2 regions of the Janthinobacterium sp. GW823-FHT06H09 genome follow, and region 2 is predicted to be linked to the other one. Evidence: predicted binding sites of a transcription regulator. Region 2 holds the regulator's gene; the other holds the start of a gene.
The links. The regulator FliA, encoded in region 2, starts transcription of late flagellar genes. The targets are predictions, from matches to a motif close to CTAAAGTTTNNNNNNNNNNNGCCGNTA.
Positions count from the first base shown of each region.

Region 1: the regulator FliA is predicted to act here: its motif matches at 1,642-1,668, upstream of AC1Q6X_RS12895 (FlxA-like family protein).

Region 1 covers NZ_JBXAHC010000006.1:388,618-392,025, forward strand. Annotated here, with positions in the region: gene dcd (dCTP deaminase) at 1-255, shown strand, start outside; gene AC1Q6X_RS12890 (PrpF domain-containing protein) at 291-1,529, opposite strand; gene AC1Q6X_RS12895 (FlxA-like family protein) at 1,698-2,039, shown strand; gene AC1Q6X_RS12900 (sensor histidine kinase) at 2,072-3,408, opposite strand, start outside.
Region 2 covers NZ_JBXAHC010000011.1:166,210-169,617, reverse strand. Annotated here, with positions in the region: gene flhF (flagellar biosynthesis GTPase FlhF) at 1-557, shown strand, start outside; gene AC1Q6X_RS20130 (MinD/ParA family ATP-binding protein) at 550-1,413, shown strand; gene AC1Q6X_RS20125 (RNA polymerase sigma factor FliA) at 1,459-2,190, shown strand; gene AC1Q6X_RS20120 (flagellar motor protein) at 2,172-2,918, shown strand; gene motD (flagellar motor protein MotD) at 2,924-3,408, shown strand, end outside.

The DNA.
Region 1 (3,408 bases), on a different contig from region 2:
TTGACGATTTGCCTGGGCAAGAGCACGTATGCGCGCTGCGGCATCATCGTCAACGTCACCCCGTTCGAACCGGAATGGGAAGGCTATGTGACCCTGGAGTTTTCGAATACGACACCGTTGCCGGCGAAAATCTACGCCAACGAAGGCGTGGCGCAAGTGCTGTTCTTCGAGTCCGATGAAGTGTGCGAAACCTCGTACAAGGACCGCGGCGGCAAATACCAGGGCCAGGTCGGCGTGACATTGCCGAAGACCTGATTGATTGCCTGAACGGGCGGGGCGCCAGTCCTGCTTTAAATCTGTTTCAGCAGCCACGCCTTCAGCGCGGTTGACGGCTGGTACAGGGGAACATGGCCGCGCAGCAAGATTTGCGCGCTGCGGCGGTAGGCCGCGCCGTCGATGGTGATGTTGCCCGTTGCCCCGTCCTGGCGCGCCACGATGGTGGTGTCCAGGATGCCGGCCGGATTGGCTATGCCCAGTTCCATCTCTGTTTCCGCTTGCTTGACTGGCGGCACGCCGCGCGCCAGCGCATGCGCCACCGTGCCCGGTATCAGGCAGGCGGCCGCCAGGCAGCAGCCGCCCGAGACGGCCAGCGAGGCGTGGCCCGATTGCGGCGTAAAGTAACGCACAGCAATATTTCCCTCTCCCGCCGCCGGCCCCACGATGCAGAACTTGGGGATGGTTTCGCTGCGTTCCAATTCCGCCAACGTCATCAACCCGCCATCGCGCTTGCGCAAGCCCATCAGCAGACCCGCCGCGCTCCACACCTGGCGGATCGCCTGCATGAAAGCCGTGTCCGCTTCCAGTTCCGCGATGGACTCGTGCGCCGTCTTGCCGAACTGGCTCGCTGGCGCGATGACCATGGGCACGGCCACATCCACGCACGAGACCACATAACCGTGCACCACATCCTGCGCATTGCCTGTTGGTAATAATTTTCCCGTCTTGGCGCCTGCCGGTTGCCGCAGGAACAGGTCCACGCGGGGGAAGTTGCCGGGCACGCCGGGGATTTCAGTGCCGGTAAAGCTGCCGTCGCGTTCGCGCGCCATGCGCGAGGTGGTGATGACGCCCGTGTTGGTGTTGCGGATATCGATATCGTGCGCGCCGATGGCCAGTGCCTCGATCACGCCGCTGTCCAGTCCCCACAGTTGCAGGGCGGACGACATATTGCCGCAGTTCACGCTCCAGTCGATATCGCCATGCTCGCCAGCCAGCTGGGCCAGGGTGCTGACCAGGCGCGGCTGGCCCGCATGCTGTTCCACCTCGGCGAGGAAGACTTTATTGCTGGTGGGCGTGCCCCGACCCAGGCCCGTGATTTGCCGGTTGCCCGGCTGCCGGCCGGACTGGGGCACGCCCATCAGGTGGCGCAGCAATTCCTCGCGCAGCGTTTGCTCGGCCGGCACGCAGGCCCCGTGCAAGACCAGGCCCGTCGATGTGCCGCCACGCATGTGGTGGACGGGAAACTCGATCACGCCGCAGCGTTGGCGGGGCACGAGGTCGGGCAGGGCGGGCAGCAGGGGCGTCATCATCATGGATCGTGGTCAAGGCAGGAAGCGCCAGTGTGCCAGTTTTTCTTGCTGGCGTGCAATCGGATGGTGCGCGCGGCGTCTTTACATGGCTTTACCCGCCTTTACACTTGCCGCCCTGTATTGAGTACCTTGCGCGCCGATAATAAGGTGTTGAATAATCAGGGAGGCAATATGGTAGCGGCAATCGGTTCCGGCAGCGCAGTCGGCGCGGCCGGCAGCGCCAGTGCGGGCAGCAGTGCGCAGATCGCGGCGCTGCAAAAGCAGATCACGGCGGCGCAAAAACAGTTGACGGAGTCGCAGAAGGGCGAGCAGACGGACGCGTCGCAAAAGCTGCAGCAGCAGCTGGCGCAGCAAATTCAGGCCTTGCAGGCGCAAATCGCCCAGCTACAGGCGGCGGCCGCGCAGCAGGCGGCACAAGGCGAATCCCAAACGGCCAGCAGTGCGGAGACCGTGGCGAGTCCCGCCAGGTCAAGCGCGTCGACCCTGGGCAGCATCATCGATACGCAGGCGTAACAACACATCCACGCGCCAGGCTCGCCGACAGGTCAGCCTGGCGTTTTGACGGGTAGCAGCATTTCCACGCACAAGCCGCCACCGCTGCGCAAGCTGGCCCCGATGCGGCCGCCATGGGCGTTGATGACGTGCCGGGCGATAGCCAGGCCCAGGCCGTGTCCATCCGTGCTATGCTGGGTATTACTGGCGCGGAAGAACGGTTCGAAAATGCGCGCCAGGTCCGCGCCAGCCACGCCGGGGCCCCGGTCCAGCACGGCGATGCGCAGCCAGTCGGACATGCGCGACAGTTCCACTTCCACCGTGCCGCCATCGGGGCTGTGCTTGACGGCGTTGCGCACCACGTTTTCCACGGCGCGCGCCAGCAATTCTGGCTGGCCCGTGACGCTGGCGTCGGGCATGGCCGCATCGCCCGCCAGTTCGACGTTCAACTGGCGTGCCCGGGCCTCATAGCGGGCGTCGTCCACGATGTCGTGCACGAGGTCGGCGATGCTGACGTCTTCGCTGTGCATGTGCCTGGCTCCCGTTTGCCCGGCGCCGGCTTCCAGCCGTGACAGCGTCAGCAGTTCACCGATCAGTTTATCCATGCGTTCGCTTTCGCGTTCGATGCGCTGCATCGAGGCGGCCATCTTTTCCGGCTGCTGGTGCGCCAGGCCGATGGCGGCCTGCAGGCGCGCCAGCGGCGAGCGCAACTCGTGCGAGACGTCATGCAGCAGACGTGTCTGGCTATCCATGAGGCTGCGCAAGCGGCCCGTCATGCGGTCGAAATCGCGGCCCAGGTCCGTCAGTTCATCGCCGCGCTTGCCGCTGGCGTGAAAACGCGGCGCCAGATTGCCGTGCGAGGCGGCCTCGAACGCTTGCCGCAGGTCGCGGATGGGGCGCGCAAAATACCAGGCCAGCAGGAAAGAAAACAGCAGGCTGGCGGCGATGGCCGCCCCCAGGGGAATGAATGTGCGGTAGGGCGTGTCCATGCGCGGGGGCGGGCCGCGGCCGAATTCGCCGCGTGGCGGCGCAGTGCCTGCTTCGTGGGGCCGTGGACCGGCTCCCATGGCGCGCGGGCCGCTCATGGCGACGGCGTTGAGCGTGTCGCGCGCGGCGCCTGCCTCGGCATTGCGGAAGCGTTCGGACGAGGGCAGGAACAGCAGATAGCGCTGGCCGTCGCTGCCGGTGACCGTGCGCACGACGGGATGGGCCTGGCTTTGCTCCAGCATGGCGCGCGCCTTGGCCAGCATGGCGGGATGCACCGCGCGGCCCATCAGTTCGTGTCCGCGCGCATCGACGGCAAACACGCGCATGCGCTCGAGCTTGCTCAGGAATTGCCGCAAGGCCTGGCTGCCGCCCGCTTCCAGCGTGGCGCTGGCGGCCTCGATGA
Region 2 (3,408 bases):
TCGGCGCGCACGAACAGCTGCGCATCTACGGCAAGATCCTCGGCGTGATGGTGCATTCGGTGAAGGACGAAGCGGACTTGCGCATCGCCCTGAAGGAACTCAAGAACAAGCACACGGTGCTGATCGATACCGTGGGCGTGAGCCAGCGCGACCAGATGGTGACGGAACAGGTGGCCATGCTGTCGGGCGCCGGCGCCGACGTGAAGCGTTTGCTGTGCCTGAACTCCACGGCGACGCAGGAAACGTTGAACGAAGTAGTGCGCGCCTACCAGGGCAGCGGCCTGGCCGGCTGCATCATGACCAAGCTCGATGAAGCGGCGTCGATCGGCAACGTGCTCGACGTGGTGATCCGCCAGAAGCTGAACCTGTTTTATGTGTCGAACGGCCAGCGCGTGCCGGAAGACCTGTACCTGGCCGACCGCGGCTACCTGATCGACCGCGCCTTCAAGCTCAAGCGCGACTCGGCGGCCACGCAGTTTTCCGACGCCGAACTGCCGCTCCTGATGGCGCAGGCGGCCGCCCGCAACAATGAAGCGCGCGGGGTGCACCTTGGCTAATTTCGATTTCGACCAGGCCGAAGGCTTGCGCCGCATGCTGGCCGGCCCGCAGCCGCGCGTCATGACGTTCCTCTCGGCCACGCCGCAGGACGACAAGGGCGCCATGCTGGTCAACCTGGGCGCTTCGCTCGCCTATGGCGGCAATGACGTGCTGCTGCTTGACGCCAGCGGCGGCAGCGATGGCGTGGCTGCACGGCTGGGACTGGCGCACGGCGCCAGCCTGCGCGACGTGGCGCGCCAGCAGTGCGGCCTGAACCAGGTCATCCACCAGGTGCCGCAAGGCTTCGGCGTGGCCAGCCTGGGCGCGCGCAACCACCTGATGGACAGCATGGACTATGCGGGCGAGGACGAATTGCGCCGCCTGGGCAAGACTTTCGAGGTGCTGGCGCGCCAGAGCGGCATCGTGCTGGTCGACGGCGTCGTGGCCGACGAGGGCGATTGCTTCCCCGTGCCCTTGATGGCCTCGTCGGATATCGTGGTGCAAGTGTCGACCAGCGCCACCTCGATCAAGGCGGCGTACTGCCTGATCAAGCGCCTGAGCCAGGAACTGGGACGCCGTCCGTTCGGCATTCTCGTCACGGGCGCTTCCGAATCCGAGGCAAAAGTGGTATACGATAATATGGCACAGGCGGCGAGCCGCTACCTGGCCGTGAAGCTGACCTCGATGGGGTCGGTGCCTGCCGATGAATATCTGCACCGCGCGGCGCGCCTGGGCCGCAGCGTGGTCGATGCGTTTCCGCTGGCGGGCGCCTCGGTGGCGTTTCGCGGACTGGCCGAGCGGCTGGCCCGTTCGGCGGCGCCGGTGCTTGGCGGCACCTTGTACCAGACGGGGAGCCCGCACCAGTTCAGCGCCTGAATCGAACCGCAGCACCAGATAAGATGAGAAAACAATAAGCAGCCTATGTACACGGTCAAAGGGAAATCGAACAAGGACTATTTGCTGACGGAGCACATTCCGCTGGTGAAGCGTCTGGCGCACCATATGAAGGCGAAATTGCCGCCTTCGGTCGAGGTCGATGACCTGATCCAGGCCGGCATGATCGGCCTGCTCGATGCCATTAGCCGCTATGAAGAGACGCATGGCGCGCAGTTCGAGACGTATGCCGTGCTGCGCATCCGCGGCGCCATGCTCGACGAATTGCGCACCAGCGACTGGCTGCCGCGCAGCATGCGCCAGAACATGCGCAAGATCGAGGAGGCGATGAGCACCTTGCAGCAGCGCCTCGGCCATCCGCCGACGGAATCGGAAGTGGCGAAGCTGCTCAAGATGTCGCTGGCCGACTACCAGGAAATGCTGGGCGACGGCGGCGGCCACCAGCTCGTGTATTACGAAGACTTTCATGACCCGGACGGCAATGACAGCTTCCTCGACCGCCACTGCGTGGACGAGGACAGCGACCCCTTGCGTTCCCTGCTCGATACCGATTTCCGGCAATCCGTGATCGATGCCATCGACGCGCTGCCACCACGCGAGAAAATACTCATGGGCCTGTATTACGAAGAAGAGCTGAACCTGAAGGAGATCGGCGCGGTGATGGGCGTATCCGAATCGCGCGTCTCGCAGCTGCATACCCAGGCCGTCGCGCGCCTGCGCGCAACCTTGAGGGAGCAGGCGTGGACTGGTCCAGCGTAATCGGGCTGGCGCTGGCGCTGGCGGGCCTGCTGGTCGGCCAGGCACTGGAAGGCGGCAAGATGGCCTCCCTGCTGCAGCCGGCCGCCTTTGCCATCGTCATCATCGGCACCTTCGGCGCCGTGCTGCTGCAGACGCGGTTGCGCACTTTTGTCCGCGGCCTGGAAATGCTGCGCTGGGTCTTCCTGCCGCCCGCCGACACGCGCGCGGCGCTGGCGCGCGATATCGGGCAATGGAGCCTGACGGCGCGCCGCGACGGCCCGCTGGCGCTCGAGCGGCTGATGGAAAACACGGCCGACCGCTTCAACGCCAAGGGCTTGCGCATGATCGTCGACGGCATCGCGCCCGACAAGCTGCGCCAGCTGCTCGACGTGGAAATTTCCGCCTACGAAATGGCCGAGCGCCAGGCCGTCAAGGTGTGGGAATCGGCGGCCGGCTATTCGCCCACCATCGGCATCCTGGGCGCCGTGCTGGGCCTGATCCACGTGATGGAAAACCTCACCGACCCGAGCAAACTGGGCAGCGGCATCGCCGTGGCTTTTGTTTCCACGATTTATGGCGTGGGCCTGGCCAATCTGCTGTTCCTGCCGGTGGCGAACAAGCTCAAGGCCATCGTCTCGCGCCGCGTGCTGCAGTATGAAATCACGGCCGCCGTGCTGTACGACATCGCCACGGGCGACCATACGCGCATCATCGAAGAGCGCGTGTCCAGCCTGCTGCACGAGCACTGATCATGATGCGGCGTGCGCGCAGGAAGTATGACGAGGAACCGGACAACCAGGACCGCTGGCTGATCTCGTATGCCGACTTCATCACTTTGCTGTTCGCGTTCTTCGTCGTGATGTACGCGATTTCGCAAGTCAACGAAGGCAAGTACCGCGTCTTCCAGAACGCCATCGGCCAGGCCTTCAGCCTGGAAAAGGGCGCGCCGCCCATCATCATGGAAGCGCCGCAGGCGATCCCGTTGCCGAACCCCGCCCTGAAACGCCGCACGGAAGCCATCCGCCGCGAGCGCGAACACATGACGCGCCTGGCGCAGGACCTCACTTCCACCTTGGCGCCGCTGGTCAAGGAAGGCAAGGTGCGGGTCACGCAGACGAGCCGCGGCGTGAGCGTGGAAATCAATGCCAGCGTGCTGTTCGACCCGGGCGCGGCGCGCCTGACGGCGGAATCGGACCAGGCCCTGCGCGCCGTCGCCGTGCTGCTCAAGGATGACACGCA